Regions from separate parts of the Pedobacter sp. 05L430 genome, predicted to be linked through region 2. Evidence: riboswitches for the same ligand, from Rfam matches in the RefSeq annotation. Region 2 holds a riboswitch; the other holds the start of a gene.

Region 1 (15,975 bases), on a different contig from region 2:
TTTCTTACAGAAGATATAAGGCAAGGAGTAAGAAGTAATCTCTTATCTTTATTATAGATATGAGTGAAATTTCTGTTTATTCAGTAGCGATATATCCTGTTCTCTCAGTAATGGAAAAGGTGAAGGCTATGAAAGATGAGCTGGCATCCGTAGCTGGTTGGTATGGCAGTAGAAATTCAAAGGCTCACATAACAATATGTGAGTTTAATGTAATTGGTGAAAGAGAATTGTTAGCTATTAAAAGTCAATTGCTTAAGCTTTGTACTTCTGAACCGCCTTTGGATTTAACATTTGATCGTATTGATGTATATGAAAATGGAGTAATATGCATATTGCCAGATAAGGAGTCAGAGATTATACTTAAACAATGTATGAAGAGGATTCAACAAGGTATGAAAGTTAAGTTGACTCATAGAAGTTATAACCCTCATATATCAATAGGTAGGAGATTAAACCACGAACAATTATCCTTGGCAAGAGATCTGTTTATGGATACAAAAGTAAATCTAAACTTTATTTGCGATAGAATAGTTCTTCGTGTTCGTGTGAACGAAGGCCAATTTGTAGTAATTGGAGAGTTTGTTTTTCAAAGCAACTCTCAATCGAGAGATGAGCAACTATCAATGTTTTAGGTAGACTGAGATAGGGCATATATAGATATAAAACAGTCTTGTTTTTTTCTTATTTTTGTAATGAGGATATCAATTTTTAGTGATTTCATCGTAGTCTTAAGATATGGAGCACAGTAGAAAAATAGCCATGGTAGTTAATCAGGTCAAAATGGAAGACGAAGACAGTCTCGATGTTTTATTTTGGCTTAGCAGAACAGTTTCCGAGAGATTATCTGAAGTTAGTCGCTTGAGAAAAAACTATTTTACTTGGGCAGATGGTAAATTTCCCGAAAAAATTGAAAAAGTAGTTCAACAAAGGAAATTATGATCTTCGAACAAGATTTTATTGATTTTATAGAATTGCTCAATCTTCATAAGGTTGATTATATGATAGTGGGTGCCCATGCACTTGCGTACCATGGTCGCCCCAGACATACCGGAGATTTAGATATTTGGATTAAACCAAGCGCCAAAAATGCATCAAGAATGATTAAGGTATTGAATGATTTTGGTTTTGGATCATTAGGTTTAACTGAACAAGATTTTTTAAAGGAAAATTATGTTACTCAATTGGGATATCCACCCTTACGGATTGATATCCTAAATGCAATATCCGGTGTTGAATTTGATGAAGCTTATATAAATAGAGTGGATGGCGAGGTTGATAATCTTAAAGTTAACTTTATTAACGTAACCGAGTTCATAAAAAATAAAGAAGCCTCGGGAAGAAAAAAAGATCTTGGAGATATCGCTTCTATAAAAAAGATAAAATCTTAGCTTTAACTAACTGGTTAATTTAGTAACATTCTCGTATATTAAGAGTCTGATTATTAATTTGTTCAATATGAAATTCTTATTCGTCTTCTTAGTCGTTTTCAATCTGTTTTGTGGTGCTTTATTAGCCCAGCAAAGCCAGGAAAAATATACCAACGAATTAAAGTATCTCCTTTATTTACCGGAAAATTATAATAAAGATGATCAACAAAAATTCCCTGTTGTATTATTTTTACATGGCAGTGGTGAACGTGGAGATGATGTAAGCAAGGTTGCAGTAAATGGTTTACCAAAATTGATCGCCGATGGGAAAAAGTTTCCATTCATTGTAGTGTCGCCCCAGGTGCCAGAAGGAGAACGCTGGGAAAGCACAGATTTAATGCGTTTAATGAAGGATATTAAGAAAAAGTATAGAATTGATGAAGATCGATTGTACTTAACGGGTTTAAGTATGGGTGGTTATGGCAGTTGGGATATGGCAATGAAATATCCTCAGATGTTTGCCGCAGTTGTGCCGATCTGTGGAGGGGGGGATGTTTCCAAAGTCTGGGCAATAAGGCATACACCTGTTTGGGTTTTTCATGGAGGAAAGGATAATGTTGTTCCGCTTAAAGCAAGTCAGGATATGGTTAATGCACTAAAACCTATAAATCCGGATGTTAAATTCACTATTTTTCCGGAAGACGGCCACGACAGCTGGACTTCAGCATACAATACCGATAGTTTATATACCTGGTTGCTGGGCATCAAAAAGTTTAAGTACGCTAAAGTTCCGGTAGATCAGGAACTGCTGGATACTTATCAGGGCTCCTATTATAATGATCTTGCCAACGATACCTTGAAGATAACCGTAACAACGGGCATAGTTACAATGATTCGGAAAAAGGGAGTTACTGAACTAAAACCCTATGCAAATGAAAAGTTCTTTGTAAATGAGAACGATCCGGTTGATGCTGTATTCTCAGGCAAAAAACGAAAAATGCAACTCCTTATAAATGCCGACAGACAGTATGTTTACAAAAGGATTGGTGATTAAAAAGTACAGCTAATCTCAGGGATCATTACCTGTTTTATGTTAAAATCCCTTAAGATGATGTAAGAATTGCTGAATTTTTATGTGCTTTATTTAAGTATCATTGAAAACACTTTTTAACCAAACCTGTATATCACAAAATGAAACCACACAAAAAACAAATTTATGCACTTTTTATTTTCCTGCTGTTTCAGCTTAGTCTGACTGCTCAGGTAAAGAAAGTAGCGCAACCCACACAGGACTTAAAACTATGGGATAATAAGCCTGCCAAAGAATGGATGACAGAAGCTTTCCCTATGGGAAATGGAAGAATTGGCGGGATGGTATTTGGCGGAATCTCACAAGAACACATTCAATTTAATGAAATTAGTTTGTGGACCGGGGACGAAACAAATACAGGTGCTTATCAAGCATTTGGTGATGTGTACATCAATTTTAAAGACAAAGATGCTAAGGCCGCTGTTCCTGCTGATTATCGCAGAGAAACTGATATTAGCAAAGCTGTTCAGAAAATTTCTTTCACAGACAATGGCGTTGCCTATAAACGTGAGTACTTTTGCAGTTTCCCTGATAAGGTAATGGTGTTGCGTTTTACTGCCAATAAAAAGGCAGGATCCTCGGCTACTATACAACTTAGGGATGCTCATGATGCAAAAGTTACCGCTGATGGAACAAGGTTAACCATTGCTGGGAAACTTGAAAATGGAATGGCATACAGCGCTACTTTATTGGTAAAAACAGAAGGTGGATCTGCAGTTATAGAATCGGATGGTAAAGGTGGATCTCAATTAAATATTAATAAGGCAGATGCATTTACTATTTTACTTTCAGCAGCAACTGATTATAGCAATAAGCGTGATCAACAATGGAAAGGTGAGGATCCTGATGCTAAAGTTAAACAGATTTTGGCGGCGGCATCAACTAAAAACTATCAGCTGTTGCTAAACAATCACATTAAAGATTATCAGAATTTATTCGGAAGAGTGTCGTTAAACCTGGGTGCTACCCCGGCAGCAACGCTGTCGCTTCCAACTTATAAAAGGATAATTAATTATAAGAAAGCAACAGATCCTCAATTGGAGGCACTTATTTTTCAGTATGGAAGATATTTGTTAATCAACTCATCGAGAAAAGGGGGCTTGCCTGCCAATTTGCAAGGCTTATGGAACGAAAGTAACAACCCGCCATGGCGGTCTGATTACCACTCGAACATTAATATACAAATGAATTATTGGCTTGCAGAGCCTACCAATCTTTCTGAATCTCATTTTCCATATCTGGATTACATAAACAGTATGCGCGAAGTGAAAAAGGAAAATACCAAAAAGGAGTATCCTGGGGTACGTGGGTGGACTGTGAAAACGGAAAACAACATTTTTGGTGGCGAAAGCTTTTTATGGAACACACCAGGTAGTGCATGGTATGTACAGTCTATCTGGGAACATTACGCATTTACAAGAGACAAAGCTTACCTTAAAAACTTTGGTTACCCGATACTAAAAGAGATCACGGAGTTTTGGGATGATTATTTGAAACGTAGAGATGATGGCACTTTGGTAGCACCAAAGGGCTGGTCGCCAGAACATGGACCTACTGAAGACGGTGTTTCGTACGATCAGCAAATCGTGTATGATCTGTTTACCAATTATATTGAAGCTGCTGATGCATTAGGCGTTGACAAAGCTTATAGAGATAAAGTAATGGATATGCGTGAGCACCTGTTAAAACCCAAAATTGGTAAATGGGGACAGTTACAGGAGTGGGAAACAGATCGTGATGATCCAAAGGATAACCACCGACATGCATCTCATCTTTTTGGTCTACATCCGGGCAGACAGTTCAGTACGACTGAAACACCAGAGCTAACAAAAGCTGCAAAAGTAAGTTTACTTGCACGTGGCGATGCCTCAACTGGTTGGTCTATGGCCTGGAAAATGAACTTTTGGGCAAGGTTACATGATGGTGATCATGCTTATCTGATTCTTAAGAACTTTATTACACTTGTAGGTGGTTCTGGTGTTGATTATAATGAAGGTGGTGGAATTTATGCGAATTTGTTTTGCGCACATCCTCCTTTCCAGATAGACGGTAACTTTGGTTATACTGCTGGTGTTGCGGAGATGTTGCTTCAAAGTCAAACTTCAGAAATTGAATTGCTTCCTGCTTTACCCAAAGAATGGACTAGTGGAAGTGTAAAAGGTCTGCGTGCAAGAGGTAATTTTGAAATTACTGATCTGCAATGGAAAGATGGAAAGATCGTTAAGCTCTCTGTGAAATCGTTATCTGGCGGAGATTGCAATCTTCGTGTTCCAAATGCTTTAAAGGCAGTTTTTGCTGTGAAAAACAGCAAAGACGAAAATGGCTATAAATATGGTTTTAAAACTGTAGCCGGTAAGGTTTATGGTTTTGTAGACCAGTAATTAATTAAGGACAGGATAGTGCATGACACTTATGTCAAATTAATTACGGATAATAGTGAGTTGCTTAGGATTTCCGGGCAACTCATTATTAATCAAATATGAGACCATGTATTAAGACGTTGCTGCAGAAATGTGCAGTATTTGGGCTTTTGTTTGCCGTTAACCTTACGGCCCTTGCCCAGAAATTAAGTGTAAATGACCTTAAGGTTGAGCACCTTAAAAATCCACTGGCTATTGAAACGCCAAAACCCAGGTTTAGCTGGAAAATCATTTCAACAGTAAAAAATACCTTACAATCTTCTTATGAAATTAGAGTAGGCACTAGTAAGGCCTCAGTGAATGCAGGTAAGGATCTTGTCTGGAAAGGATCTACCACAGGAGATCAATCTGTATTGATCGAATATGCAGGATCAGAATTACAATCAAAAAAGAGATATTATTGGCAGGTTAGGGTAAAAGACAATCACGGCAATACATCTGCCTGGTCTGAACCTGGTCTCTTTCAAATGGGAATTGCTCCGACAGACTGGACCGCAAAATGGATCACCGTAGCGGGAAAAGATAGTTCTGCAAGAAGCCCGCTTTTTAGAAAGGAATTCTCCTTACAAAAGAAAGTCAAATCGGCTATAGCCTACATTACTGCAAAAGGATTGTACGAAGCCAACATCAATGGTCAGCGCGTAAGCGATACCTATTTTGCACCGGGATGGACCAGTTATAAAGATCACCTGCAATACCAGGTATACGACATAACTGCTGCTTTGAAAAGTGGAGCTAATGTATTGGGTGTAAGTCTAGGAAATGGATGGTACAAAGGGCGAATCGGTTTTGGAAATCAGCACAACTTTTATGGTGATACACGCGGATTGCTGATGCAGGTAGAGGTGGAATACACTGATGGTACCAAGGAATCGATAAATACAGATGAGAGCTGGAAATATACCTATGGACCAATTATGGCTTCGGACATTTATGATGGTGAGATCTATGATGCCAGGATGGAAATAGCCGGCTGGAACAATACAGGCTTTAAAGAAGATGCTGCATGGACTGCAGTTGGTACAATGGAAAAAGGTACTGAAAAGCTGGTGGCTATGAGTGGTCCGCCGGTAAGGAAACATGAGCAATTTAAAGCACTTAAAGTTTTCAAAACGCCAGCAGGAGAGACAGTAGTGGATTTCGGGCAAAATCTGGTGGGTTGGGTTATGCTTAAAGCTAAAGGTACTGCAGGAACGAAGATCACTTTGAGCCATGCAGAGGTACTTACAAAAGAGGGTAACTTTTATACGGTAAATCTGAGATCTGCAAAGGCACAGGACACTTATATATTAAAGGAAAATACAGAGCAGGTTTTTGAACCTCATTTTACTTTTCAGGGATTCAGATATGTGAAGGTAGAAGGCTATCCAGGAGAATTGAAAACTGAGGACCTAACCGCAGTTGCTGTGTATTCGGATATGGAAACAACAGGCAAGTTTTCGACGTCTAATGCCATGCTGAATCAATTACAGCACAACATCCAATGGGGGCAAAAAGGAAACTTTGTAGATGTACCGACTGATTGCCCGCAGCGCGATGAGCGTTTGGGCTGGACAGGAGACGCACAGGCTTTTGCCAATACAGCAGCTTATAATATGGATGTTGCCGGATTTTTTACCAAATGGTTAAAAGATGTAAAAACAGATCAACAACCTAATGGCCTGATCCCGCATGTGATCCCAAATGTATTAGGACCAAATGATGGTGCATCTGCAGGATGGGCGGATGTATCTACAATTATTCCATGGGATATGTATGTTGCTTACGGTGATCGCAGGATATTGGAAACACAATATGAAAGTATGCAGAAATGGGTGGGTTATATTTCATCCGTTGCAAAGAACAATCTTTGGAATTCAGGTTTCCACTTTGGCGACTGGCTGTTCTATCGTCCGAATGATGATAATGATGGCAGGGCTGCAGTAACCGATAAATATTTGATTGCGCAGACCTTTTATGCGCATTCTACACAGTTGCTGATCAATGCGGCAAAAGTATTAGGTAAACAGGATGATGTAGCTAAATACACCGCACTTCTTGCTGAGATCAAAGCAGCATTTGTGAAGGAGTACATGACGCCAACTGGCCGATTGGTATCTGGAACGCAGACCGCTTATGTTTTAGCTCTTCATTTTGACATGCTGCCCGAAGAACTGAGAGCGCCATGCGCTGAACGCCTGGTTGCTAATGTCCGCGACTATGGAAATCACCTGACAACCGGCTTTTTGGGTACACCTTATTTATGCCATGTACTGACCAGATTTGGACACAACAATGTTGCTTACGATCTTTTAATGCAGGAAAGCTATCCTTCGTGGCTTTATCCTGTAAAAATGGGCGCTACTACGATATGGGAAAGATGGGACGGTATTAAACCTGATGGATCTTTTCAAACTCCTGATATGAACTCTTATAATCACTATGCTTATGGTGCTATAGGTGACTGGATGTATAGAACAATTGCAGGAATAAATTCGGTAGCTGATCAGCCAGGGTATAAGTCTATTGTTATTGCGCCGAAACCAGGTGGAAAAATAACTAACGCATCGGCAGAATTAGAAACTGTATATGGCACGGTAAAATCAGCATGGACATTGGAAAATGGATTGTTAAAGCTTGATGTTACGGTACCAGCAAATACCAAAGCTAAGATCGTATTGCCAGATACAACTAAAGAAATTGGATCTGGTAGTTATCACTTTGAAAGTAAAATTTAATAAAAGAAAAAAGGCCGGTATCATGATTAATGATACCGGCCTTTTTTCTTTTATTACCTTGCTAAAGGTATTTGATATTATTTTATGTCAAACCACAGTCTTGTAGTTAATATATCCGCACCTTGTCTTGCTACTGCGGCTTTATAATTTGTCCCGTTAAGCGATTGTTCACGTCCTGGATATATAAATCTTACAGGTAGTTTTCCGCCTAATGTACCTGCAACGGCAGGAGTAAGTTCCGGATAATCCAATCTTCTCCACTCAGCAAAGGCTTCTAGTCCCTGTCCAAATAAAGCAATCCATTTTTGGTCACCAATAGATTTTTTGTAATTACCAGCGTTATACTTTACGGCAGGAAGGTTTGTATATGTAGTGATTTCACCTTCTGTAACCCCATATTGCCTTAATGATTCTTCAACGGCTTGTTTATACAAAGCTGCCGGATCCTCACTGCTAAAACCACGCGCTGCTATCTCTGCACGATCAAATAATACCTCAGCATAGCTGATGATAACCGCAGGTGCAGAAGGAGCAAGGAAGTAAGTGCCGGGTTTAGAAGTTTTATTTAAACCAAGGCTGTTGGCATCACTGGTTAGCAAACCATTTGGAACGCCCACATAAGTTTCAGGCGTCGCATCTTTAGTAGGGCTGGCAAATATTGGCAAACGCGGATCACCTAAGCTCCTCAATTTATCTACAATTGTTTTGCTTATCCTATGGTCGTTACGTGTGTCAAATGTATTACTTATCGGGTTTTGATTAGGAGAAGCAACATATACCAATTGTGCTATTTCAGCATTGCTACTAATGTAGGCGCCACCTTCTGCTGCAATTTCTGCCAACACGGATTTGGTTTTCTCTGGTTCACGGTCGGCTATTCGGAGTGCTATGCGCAGCCTTAATGCATTTGCGAATTTTTTCCAGCGATCTATCTTACCAGCATAAATGATGTCACCTGCAATTGCCTTACCATTCAGATCGAGATCAGCTTGTGCAGATTTCAAATCATTAAGTAATCCGAAATAAACATCTTTTTGGGTATCATATACTGGAGTTACGAATTTTTTGATCTGGATAGATTGAGAATAGGGTATATCTCCGTAAGCATCTGTTAACAATAGAAATGTCCATGATCTTAATACTTTAGCTACGCCTCTGTAATTGGTGTTTTGTTGTGCATCGGCTAGCTCAATCAGTTTGTTAAGATTGGTAATACCTTTTGTATATCCGGTGTTCCATAAATCCTGAAGATCGGTATTAGAAAAAATATAACGATCGGCATCAGTATACTGTATTTTTGACCAGTGCTGAACAAATAGCAGACTTGAGTTAATATTGTTAGTTCCCCAGTATGCATCAGCAGTGTTCTTTATAGCACCTGTTAGCAAATAATCAGGAAGGGGGTTTTCTGCAGCGTTGGGATTTTTGTTGATATCTGCCAGCTCGTCTTTGCACGAAGTGAAAGCCGTTGCTATAATTGCAGAAAAAAGGATTGGAATATATTTGAATTTCATGATGTCTAGAATTTAAAATTAAGGTTAAAACCAAATGATCTTGTTGTTGGAAGAGTTAGGTCCTCCAGACCCTGAGCGTTTCCTGTGTTGAATGCAGTTTCAGGGTCAATATTTGGTACATCTTTATGGATGATCCAAAGATTACGTCCCACTATTGAGAAAGTAGCGTCCTGTAACCCGATCTTTTTAACCCATTGCGAAGGAATGTTGTAGCTCAATCTAGCTTCTCTTAATTTGATATAAGAAGCGCTGTAAACAAATTGCTCATCTGCATTGGTTGTAGCTTTGTAATACTCTTCTGCAGGAATGATTTTATTGTTCTTAGTGCCATCAGCCAGAACGCCGTCAAAGATCATCCCGTCATTAAATGTTGTTCCTCCTGAGGTATAGGTAAGTCCGCCATTTTCAGCATTTCTTCCTCTCATTGTACTTGCCAGTACACCCGTATAAGTTCCTGTAGCGTTACTACCAGAGAATACCTTACCACCAATTCTGGCGTCTACGAGGAAATTCAAATTGAAATTCTTGTAAGTAAAGTTATTCGTAATTCCGCCTATCCAGTTTGGTGTAAACTTACCAAGAATTTGTTTTTCAGGATTGATAACCGGAGTACCATCAGAGCTTACCAGAATTTGTCCGGCAGCATCACGCTGGTAGGCAGTTCCGAAGAAAGTACCGTAAGGCTGGCCTACAGCTGCCAATACATCAAGCGTTCCACTGGTACCAATTGTATAGCTGCTAATGCGTCCTTCTTTATCCAATTCTGTAACCTTACTGCGATTACGTGAATAGTTTAAATTGATGTCCCAGCTAAAGTCTTTAAGTTTAACAGGGGTTAAACCTAGTTGAACTTCTATTCCTTTGTTATTGATACTTCCGCCATTAATAAGTTTTTGTGTATATCCTGTTCCTGAACTTACATCAACTTTTAAAATCTGATTAATACTGTTTGTATTGTACACACTTAGATCCAGCTTGATGCGGTTATCAAACAACCCAATTTCGGCACCCGCCTCAGTCGATTTGGTGATTTCTGGCAGAAGGTTTGGATTAAGGTCGATCGTATTAACTGATTGTTGTGGATTTCCATCAAATGGAGCAGTGAAGCTATAGGTATTGATCAGTTGATAAGGGTCTGTTGCCTTTCCTACTTTAGACCAGCCTCCTCTTAGTTTAGCGAAACTAAGCACCTCGCTTTTAATATCAAAAGCTTCTGTAAGAATTAAACTTCCATTAACAGAAGGGTAGAAATAAGATAAGTTCGGTTTTGGTAAACTGGAATCCCAGTCGTTACGTGCTGTTAAATTCAGATATGCATAATCTCTAAAGCCCAACTGAGCGGATCCAAATAAACTATAGGTTCTAAGTTTGGTGTAAACGTTTGAAGATACCAATGGATCTCTGGAGTTGCTCAAGGTATATAAGCCGTTTACTGCCAACTTGGTCGCTTTCTGATCGTTTTGTTCGAAAGTTGAAGTTCTAATGTTTCCGCCACCCAAAATATCTATTGAGAAATCTGAATTCAGTTTCTTATTGAACTCTAAACGACCTTCGGTATTATTTTCATTAACCGTATATGCATCTTCCTCATATGAACCGAATGGGGTACCATTTGTTCCATAAGCGATTTTGATCTTTCTACGGTCTGTATAGTAATCATTTCCTGTCCTGAAGTTGGCTGAAAGTGCGCTTGTAATTTTATAATTTAATTCTGCATTACCAATAATGCGATCACGTTTCTGACCAACTGTATTTTCATAGGCTATGAAATAAGGGTTACTATAGTAACTATTGTTCCAGTTAAAGTCGTTTCCGTTTTCGTCTTTATAGTTTTTAAGCTGACTAACATCTACCTGTCTTCCAAACCATGTAAATTGAAGCATCGGGCCAGTTGCACGTTTTCCGCCTGAGGCAGGAAGGTTATCGGCATTGCTTTTTATATAATTTGCAGAAGCGTTTAAAGTTAATTTAGGAGTGATTCTGTACGTGGTATTCAATAATAATGAATTCTTGTCCTGAGAAGAATTTGGCAGTATACCACCTTGCGTAAGGTTGTTGTAAGAGAAACGGACATCTTGTTTTTCTCCAGAGCCTGCAATGGCAATACCATTATTAAGCGCAAAACCTGTTTCAAAGAAATCCTTAACATTATCTGGATGAGCAATAAATGGAACAGCAACACCTTTAGAGTTAAACTGAGGAATTAAACGGCCATCCAATGCTGGTCCCCAGCTTTCATCTACACCGTCGTTTACACCTCCACCTTTTCCATCTACAAAGCTAAACTTGCCGCTTGTACCTTGTCCGAATGAGTTTTGATAATCCGGTAAGGTCAATAGGTTTGAAAATGTAGCGTTGGAGTTAACACTGATACCTAAACCCTTTTGGCCTCTGCCAGTTTTGGTTTTAATAAGGATAACACCTGCTGCTGCACGTGATCCATATAGTGCTGCTGCATTTGGACCTTTAAGTACACTGATTGATTCAATGTCTTCTGAATTAATATCCGAAATGGTATTGGCAAAATCCCTTGATCCAGCTATACCTAGATTCTGCGAATTATCAACGGGTACTCCGTCCACTACAAAGAGGGGTTGGTTGTTACCTGATATAGAGGTTTCACCACGAATAATAATTCTTGATGAACCCATATCGCCCTGGCTATTTGTAGTTTGCACACCGGCAATTTTTCCGGCCAGAGAGTTGATTATATTGGTTTCTTTTGCGGTAGCAATATCTTTAGATTTTAATTCCTGAACAGCATATCCCAACGATTTCTTTTCTTTAGAAATCCCAAGGGCTGTAACAACAACTTCACTTAAAGCATTTGCCGAAACATCAAGCGCAATATTTAATGTAGTTGTAGCTGCGGTAATGGTTACTTCTTTTGTAGTATATCCAAGATAAGATATACTAAGTACATCATTAACATCTGCAGCTAGAGAAAACTTACCGCTGCCATCTGTAGTTGTTCCGCTTTTTTTACCTTTTATGGTAATTGATGCTCCTGGAATAGTCTCCCCGTCGGGGTTTCCGGTAACAGTACCTGTTATTTTAACAGATTGTGCCTGTACGGTTTGCAGGAAAAAAAAGGATATAAGAATCCCTGCAAAAATTTTGTATATTTTTAACATGTGAATTAAATAAATGGGTGTATAATAAATTCTTTGGGTTGCATTAAATAGAGCAACAGTGCATTCGTTTTTGAGTGATCATAAGACCAGATGAAGGGTAATGAGATGGAGATGAGCAGCGCATTTCTTTTTGGTGTACTTTCTGTGTCATGTTTTTATACATTTATAGTTTAGGTCATCCCTTACATACTTTGTCGCGAACAGAATTAGATTTGGTTATGATGATTGATAAGGAGCATTGCGCTGTTTAATCTTATCTTTTCCGCTTTGCAGCGAATTGGAATTAGCACCTTTTACAATAAATTGTAGAGGTTGCTAAGACATCATAGGGCCAATCCCTCAGTCTTTCTTGATAAGCAGGAAGTTTTAAGAACCATTTGCTGCGACAAATATAAGAATAATCTAGTATTCCTATAGAAATTAATAAAATAAATATTCTGTATTTTGAGCAGGACAGTACAGGTTGCTGAAAATGACTAAGAAAATTAACATTGTAAACACACTAAACTTTACCTGAATTATATTCTAATGAAATTTCTTTATTCTTTCTTGCTGATGCTCTTCACCATTTCTATGGCAGAAAAAGCATACTCTAATGAAGTTAAACCCTCAGGTTTGCAATGCGAACATTTAATAAACCCAATTGGGGTAGATTTGTTAAATCCGCGCTTGTCGTGGATGATGACAGATACCCGTCAGGGTGCTAAACAAACTGCTTATAGAATTATTGTAGGTAAAGATTCATCAGAAGTAGCAAAAAAAAGGGGCCTTTCGTGGGAGTCGGGCAAAGTAGCCTCGTCTGCAAATCTTGTTAATTATAAAGGCAAAACCTTAGAGCCGTTCACTAAATACTACTGGTCTGTTGAGCTTTGGGATAAAGATGGTAAACCAGCTTCATCTGGCGGGGTAGCAACTTTCGAAACAGGAATGATGAAAGTCGACAACTGGAAAGGTACCTGGATCAGTGATGGTAACGATATCGATAAACGCGAGGCTCCATATTTCAGAAAAGTATTTGAACCTTCTAAAAAAATAAAATCTGCAAGGGCATATATTGCTGCTGCTGGTTTGTACGAATTATATTTAAATGGMAAAAAAGTAGGGAACCATAGACTTGACCCTATGTACACCKGTTTCGACAGACGTAACTTATATGTTTCTTACGATGTTACTGCCCAACTTCAAAAAGGTAAAAATGCTGTTGGTGTTTTACTTGGTAATGGATGGTATAACCATCAATCTATTGCGGTATGGAATTTTGACAAGGCACCCTGGAGAGCAAGACCTACTTTTTGTCTGGATTTAAGAATCACCTATGAAGATGGAACTGTTGATGTGGTTACTTCCGGGGGCGACTGGAAAACAAGTTCAAGTCCGATAGTACTCAACAATATTTACACTGCCGAGCATTATGATGCACGCAAGGAGCAACCGGGTTGGAATACTGCAGATTTTGATGATAAAAAGTGGAATGGCATCTCGCTTAGAGCTGCCCCGTCCAATAATGTTGTAAGTCAGGTTATGCAGCCAATTCGTAATGTCGAAGAAATTCCTTCTAAAACAATGCAAAAGGTTAACGACACTGTATATGTTTTTGATCTGGGCCGCAATATCTCTGGAGTTACAAAAATTAAAGTAAGCGGAGAGGAAGGCACTGTTATTCGTATTAAGCATGGCGAACGCTTGCATGCTAACGGAAGGCTAGACCTATCTAATATTGATGTTTACTATCGCCCTAAAGATAATACCGATCCTTTTCAAACAGATATCGTTACCTTATCAGGTAAAGGAGAACTTGAGTTTATGCCTAAGTTCAATTACAAAGGATTCCAGTATGTTGAGGTGATCAGCAGTAAGCCGGTACAATTAACCAAAGAAAGCATCACCGGTTACTTTATGCACAGTGATGTTACCCCGACAGGTAAAATAAGCTCTTCAAATAAGCTAATTGATCGACTATGGTGGGCAACTAACAATTCTTACTTGTCTAATCTAATGGGATATCCTACCGATTGTCCGCAAAGAGAAAAGAATGGATGGACTGGCGATGGACACTTTGCTGTTGAAACAGGCCTGTTTAATTTTGACGGTATTACAGTTTATGAAAAATGGCTTGCCGACCACAGGGACGAACAACAACCAAATGGCGTACTTCCTGATATTATACCTACAGGTGGATGGGGTTATGGATCGGCAAATGGAACTGACTGGACAAGTACAATTGCTATAATTCCATGGAATATATACATGTTTTATGGCGATAGTAAGTTGCTTTCAGATTCTTACAACAGCATTAAACGGTATGTGAATTACATAGAGCAAATTAGTCCTGCAGGATTAACAACCTTTGGCAGAGGCGATTGGGTGCCTGTTAAATCACAATCGTCATTGGAATATACCTCTTCTACTTATTACTATGTAGATGCAGTTATCCTTGCAAAGGCTGCAAAAATGTTTGGTAAGCAGGCCGATTATAGCTATTACAGCAACCTTGCAGAGAAAATTAAAAAGGCAATAAACGATAAGTATTTAAACCGCACAACGGGCATTTATGCATCAGGTGTACAAACTGAATTAAGTGTTGCCCTGCAATGGGGATTGGTACCTGAAGAGCTTATTACAAAAGTTGCAGAGAACCTTGCTAAAAGAGTTGCTGCCGATGGAATGCACCTTGACGTGGGTGTTTTGGGTGCAAAAGCAATATTAAATGCATTGAGTGACAATGGTCAGGCCGAAACAGCATATAAACTTGCAGCTCAGGATACCTACCCTTCATGGGGATGGTGGATTGTGAATGGAGCAACTACCTTATACGAAAACTGGGATATAAAAGCCGAAAGAGACATTTCTTTAAACCATATGATGTTTGGCGAAATAGGTGGCTGGTTCTTTAAAGGTTTGGGTGGAATTCACCCTGATGAACAACAACCGGGATTTAAGAATATTCAGCTTCGTCCTAATTTCGTTTCAGGGTTAGAACATTTCGAGGCAGAGCACGACGGTCCTTATGGTAAGATCATATCTTCATGGAAAAGATCAGGAAATGCTGTAATCTATACCGTAACTATTCCGGCAAATTCAAGTGCTACAATTACTTTCCCATTAACAGAGGGGAAAAAGGCCTTTAAAGATGGAAAAGCTGTTGCTGCCAAAACAAACATTGGAGCAGGTAAATATCAGTTTGAAATCAAATAGCAGTTATTTGTCTGGTATGGACCAATTGCATTAAATTACTTACTTTTAGAAAGATGAAGACTAAGTTTTTTGATTTTATTCATATTGATGAGTATTCTGCAACGCCTAAATATCTGCAACTGTCCAGTGCAATTATAAAAGCCGTTGAGCTGGGTAAATTAAAGAAAGACAATTTATTGCCTTCTATTAATGAGTTGAGCTATAAGTTGGAGATCTCGCGTGACACCGCTGAAAAAGGATACAAGTACCTTAAAAACATAGGTGTAATTAATTCCGTTCCGGGTAAAGGCTATTATATTGCCAATATAGATTTTAAGCAGAAACTAAAGGTGTTTCTGCTTTTCAATAAACTTAGCGCACACAAAAAGATTGTTTACGATGCATTTATTGCTGCATTGGGTGAGGATGTATCTGTAGATTTTTATATCTATAACAATGATTTCAGGCTTTTTAAACGATTTCTGACCGATAAAAAAGAAGAATATTCTCACTATGTGATCATTCCTCATTTTATTGAAGGCGAGGAATATGCCAGAGA
Region 2 (5,342 bases):
GTTTCCATTTTGCTTTAACAAGGCCACCTTATTAGGAACCTGCTCTTTAGAATAAAACTTCAGTTCCCATTTACCACTAATGTTTGCAACCGGTGCAACGTCCTTACCAGGTTCAACAAAGCGGTAATTCTTACCATGTTCTGCTGTAAATGGTAACGAGTTACCTCTAAAACCCGGCACCAGACTTCGGTACTCTCCACTTAGTGTTCCATCATCTTCTATTTTGGCAACAAGTGCTGCATCATAGGTATTCATTTTAATAAAAATCGAATCCTTACCCAGCCGGGTTACATGGAAATCATCGCGTCTGGTTCCATTTAATAGTGTAAATGTACCGTGCTCCAGATCTTTCCCTTTAAATTCGAAATTAAATGGTACCTGAGTTTCACTAACATTAAAAACACCACGCCAAACTCCCTCTTTAATTACTTTCCCCGCATGGTTCTTATCTAAGGCCCATACAGATACGCCTAAAAGCAAGCCCAGGGAGAGTAATAATAATTCTTTAAAAAAATTGCGCTTATTCATCGTTTAAGTTTTATGGTTATACTATTATTTACCTTTTAAGGTGTTACTTGTATCCGTGGCTTGTGCCGTTGGTTCAGGTTCAGCCAATAATTCGTCTAGCACTTTATTAAATTTCTTCTCATAATCATCGTAATACTTACCTGTTACAGTACCAGTATATCCGGTATAAATTTCTCTTACCTCACCTTTTCTGTCTATGATTATAGTAGTAGGAAAAGCAATGAACTTGTTAAGTGCAGGGAGTTTTTGAGCTACCAACTTTTTATCGGCAAGGCCACCAAAAAGTATGTCATACTTGATATCATATTTATCTCTCAGTTTTCCCAGCGTATATTTAGCATACTCCAAACTGTCTTTCTGTTCAAAGCCTATTGCTATGGCTTCTACACCACGCTTTTGGTTTTTATTAAACCATGGCGACAAAAACACTGTCTGATCTGTACAGTTAGGGCACCAGGTACCAATAATCTCTACAATAACTACCTTGCCTTTATACTTGTCATCGCTTAGCGAGACAGATTTACCGTTCAAATCAGGAAAAGTAAAGTCAAGCTTTTTATATCCTTCCTTTAAAAACGTTAGTTTATAAGGATCTGGTAAATCGGCAACATTGTTTTTGGTTGCATCAAATTTGATGTTCTTATAAATTCCAAAACCCTGCTCTCCGGAAAGGGTTCCATCTTCATTTATTTTTCCTTTAATAATGAAAGGGCTAGGGCCTGTAAAACCAGATAAAGCAAATTCATCACCTTGTACAGTACCTTCAATTTCGCGGCTATCGCCAACAACGGTCATTATCACGCCGGTAAGTTTATTGCCCGATTGCTTTAATACGGCAATAGAAGCCGGAACTGCTTCTTTACTATAAAGCTTAAGCTCCCATTTACCGCTTAAATCTGCTTTTGGCTTCACGTCTTTTCCCGGATCAACAAAGCGATATGCCTTGCCATATTCTGCAGTAAAAGGAAGTGCATTTCCTCTAAAATTAGGCACCAAACTTCTGTATTCGCCAGTTAGCCTTCCATCATCTTCTATTTTGGCTACTAAAGCAGCATCATAGGTGTTCATTTTAACGAATATGGAGTCTTTGCCAATTAGCTGTACATGGAAATCATCGCGACGCGTGCCATTTAAAAGGGTAAACACTGCATGCTGAGGGTCTTTTCCTTTTAGTTCGAAATTAAAGGGAACCTGCGATTCGCTTACGGTAAATACGCCGCGCCATACGCCTTCTTTAATAAATTTTGCAGGTTCAGGTTTAGTTCCTGCAAGTGCTGCACCACTCAATAAAATACCTGCCGACAGGCATTTAGCTTTAAATAGATAATCTTTTAAGTTCATTGTATAGGGTTTTTTAGGTTGTTTAAGAGAATTTTGGGCATAACGATTCCTGCCTCAATAGCCTGGCTATTAGATTCTGACGAATAAATTCAAGAAAATCAATCAGGGAATGCTGTAGAAACTACATGCACATACAACAYCAGAATTTTAAATTTTTCATATCACTAGTTAATTTATATTTCTAAAAATCATTTTTTAGAAAACTTTATAAATCATCTATTAATGGTGGAGTTACTAGATGTTGGCAATAAAAATCATCTACTAAGGGGTGGAGCTTTATTAGATTGATGTAAAGGTAATGCTTAGAAATAACAATTCAAAAAAAATCTACCAATTTAGTAGTATTTATTTTTTATGTTATAATTGGCCCTTCTATTGGCCGTTATTGTATATTGTTAAACGTTTATTAATTAACATCCCGGCGTGTTGCAGAAAGCGAGCTGAATGAACTTTCCACCATTGCATAAAGCCACGCAATCTACACAGCCAGGATGTTAATTTTTACCATTAAGCACATTATATGGTTACCACATTATAAATTGCAGCGAGCCTTTCAACGGTGTAATCTATTTCTTCTATGGTATTATACTTACTAAATGAAAAGCGAACCGTATGACGGGATGGATCTGCATTAATTGCTTTGAGCACATGCGATGCCGACCCTGTAGAGCAGGCACTTCCTCCAGACACAGAAATATTATTCAGGTCCAGATATCCCAGTAAGTCATCAGCACCTTCATGTTGTGGCAGGCTAACACTTAAAACGGTGTAAAGGCTCTTATCCGCATCACCCGAATTTCCATTAAACTGTACCCCTTCAATTTCGGCCTTCAATTTAAAGATCATCCTGTCTTTTAGTTTCTGTATATACCTTGCGTGTTCATCAATATCACGATATGCAATTTCCAAAGCTTTTGCCAGGCCAATAATTCCATGAATATTTTCAGTTCCTGCACGTAGCCTGCGTTCCTGAGATCCGCCATGGATTAGCTTGGAAAGCTGGATCCCATTTTTACAGTAAATAAATCCTACACCTTTTGGCCCATGAAATTTATGTGCTGATGCAGCTATAAAATGTGCTTTCAATTTTGACAGATCATGGCGATAGTGTCCAATGGTCTGAACCGTATCTGAATGAAAAATAGCGTTGCTGCTACAACAGAGCTCGCCAATTAATTCAATGTTGTTTAAATTCCCGATTTCGTTATTGGCATGCATTACCGATACCAATGAGCGTTCCTTATTTTTTAATAGTTGCTGTAAATGTTCAACATCAAGGTTTCCCCTATCATCCGTATTTATAAAGCTTAGGCTTATCTCGCCACGCTTTTTAAGTGCTTCTAATGTATGCAGAACTGCATGATGCTCAAATGGAGTAGTAATTACATGTTTAACCTGCTCAGAATACACGCTTGATAATATAGCTGTGTTGTCGGCCTCAGTACCGCCACTTGTAAAAATAATTTCATTAGGCGCAGCATTTAAAAGATCGGCTATGGTATTTCTGGCATTTTCAATAGCGCTTTTTACAATCCTTCCATCTTCATGATGTGATGATGGATTGCCAAAATACTCTAACAGGTAAGGGATAATTTCCTTATAAACCTCTTTGTCCAGTTGGGTGGTTGCAGCATTGTCTAGATAAATTCTCATTTCTTCCTCCTCTTTTTTAATTAATCGTTTATAATTAATCATTCTGTGATGTCAGCTTATGCAGAAGAGGTACAACTCTTTACCATTTTATCTTTCTCCGCATTAGCGGAGCAGGAATTAGCACCTTTTACAAGCAAAGCTGGTACAGGTTGCTAAGACGTCGTAGGGCCTTTCCCTCTGTCTTTCTGGATAAGTAAATTACAAGAACAACTATTGAGTCGCAAATGTATAAATAAAAACTACTAATTTACTAGACTTTATTAAAATAAATTTTAATCCTTGATATTGGCCTGCTTAACCTCAAAAAAAGGCTACCTCTAAAGCACTGATAATTAAGCTATTATTAGGGTTCATACAACGCTTAAACAATCGTTACACAATGGCAAAACAATAGATATACAATTTTGGAATGTATAAACCTTGCATAAGGAAACTGAATGGTTCGTTAAAATATAGTTTAAAATAAATACTACTAATTTAGTAGTATTTATTTACATTTGGCTAAGAGGAATTAAATTATGATTAGTCATTTTAACTATTTAGCCTTTGCTATCCCAGCTTTTTTTGTGTTTCTTTTTTTAGAGTATGGGATCGCTGTAAAGCTAAAAAAGGCGCATTTGTTCAAATATGAAAGTTCCATTTCCAACCTCAGTATAGGTATTGCCGAAAGGCTTCTCAATCTCTTTATATCAGCAAGTTTCTGCAGCTTGTTCTTTTGGATTTACACCAACTATGCACTTTTCAGCATACCCAATGTTTGGTGGGTATGGGTATTACTGATCCTGGTTACAGATCTTGTTTGGTATTGGTACCATAGACTCGGTCATGAGGTAAATATCCTTTGGGCAGCCCATATCGTACATCATCAAAGCGAAGAATTTAACTTTACAGTATCCGCCAGGATTACCGTTTTTCAAGCCCTGATCAGAAATCTTTTTTGGTGCGTTATACCGCTGCTGGGATTTCATCCTACCATGGTGATCGCTATTCTTGTTGTTCATGGGGCCTATTCCTTCTTTACCCATACTCAGCTGATCAGAAATTTAGGCTGGCTGGAATATATTCTGGTTACACCTTCCATTCATGGGGTTCACCATGCCAGCGATGAGAAATATCTTGATAAGAACTATGGAGATGTATTCGTTTTCTGGGACAAAATCTTTGGAACATTCCAAAGGGAAGAGGAACCACCTAAGTATGGCCTTACACATCCTGTAAAAAGTTATAGTTTCTTATGGCAGCACTTCCATTACTACCTCGAAATTTTAGCGGCGTGTAAAAAGGTACCCGAGGTAAAGACCAAATTAAAAATCATCTTTGGTCACCCTTCCAGACTGGATCAGGAAATCAGGCCAATGCTTGAAAAGAGATACCTGCAGCACAAAGCATCCTCTTCTTATCGTTTTAAATTCAGAGGTTATTTAAACATACAAATAATTGTCAGCGTAATTCTGTTAACGTTCATTACCGGCTTATATCCCTACTTTGAGACCGTAGATAAGTTGTTTATTGTTATGTTTGTTCTGCTTACATTGATTAACTGCGGAGCCTTAATGGAACAAAGAAAATGGATTTACTACCTAGAGTATACCCGCCTGTTAACTGTATTTATCTATGTTTTCTGGAAGTCGGACCGTATGGAATTACTGCTGCCTTTAGTAGTGCTGCTATTCATTGCAGAGCAACTATTTCGGATTAGTCATTTGTACCGTCACTATGTGCTTAGGTACGATAAAGTTTAAGCGGCATGTTAAAAATACAAAAGGGCCGTCGTCATCTCTCCTATCGTCCTTTAGATTTGTTTTTGATAATTTAGAATG

What was found. A riboswitch is a leader RNA that binds a small molecule or an ion and turns the genes downstream of it on or off. The one in region 2 is predicted to bind S-adenosylmethionine.
Region 1: linked by a shared signal. The riboswitch ahead of AC1DG9_RS04595 (SusC/RagA family TonB-linked outer membrane protein) and the one ahead of AC1DG9_RS03180 (cysteine desulfurase family protein) in region 2 are both predicted to bind S-adenosylmethionine.

What each region holds. Positions count from the first base shown of each region.
Region 1 covers NZ_JBFTNT010000010.1:70,556-86,530, forward strand. The annotation lists gene AC1DG9_RS04555 (cytochrome c biogenesis protein) at 1-38, shown strand, start outside; gene AC1DG9_RS04560 (2'-5' RNA ligase family protein) at 60-632, shown strand; gene AC1DG9_RS04565 (hypothetical protein) at 781-939, shown strand; gene AC1DG9_RS04570 (hypothetical protein) at 936-1,388, shown strand; gene AC1DG9_RS04575 (carboxylesterase family protein) at 1,456-2,421, shown strand; gene AC1DG9_RS04580 (glycoside hydrolase family 95 protein) at 2,559-4,838, shown strand; gene AC1DG9_RS04585 (glycoside hydrolase family 78 protein) at 4,937-7,594, shown strand; gene AC1DG9_RS04590 (SusD/RagB family nutrient-binding outer membrane lipoprotein) at 7,672-9,108, opposite strand; gene AC1DG9_RS04595 (SusC/RagA family TonB-linked outer membrane protein) at 9,114-12,242, opposite strand; SAM riboswitch class I at 12,493-12,601, opposite strand; gene AC1DG9_RS04600 (alpha-L-rhamnosidase) at 12,771-15,437, shown strand; gene AC1DG9_RS04605 (GntR family transcriptional regulator) at 15,491-15,975, shown strand, end outside.
Region 2 covers NZ_JBFTNT010000006.1:65,400-70,741, forward strand. The annotation lists gene AC1DG9_RS03170 (peroxiredoxin family protein) at 1-528, opposite strand, end outside; gene AC1DG9_RS03175 (peroxiredoxin family protein) at 553-1,869, opposite strand; gene AC1DG9_RS03180 (cysteine desulfurase family protein) at 2,386-3,522, opposite strand; SAM riboswitch class I at 3,607-3,718, opposite strand; gene AC1DG9_RS03185 (sterol desaturase family protein) at 4,041-5,264, shown strand.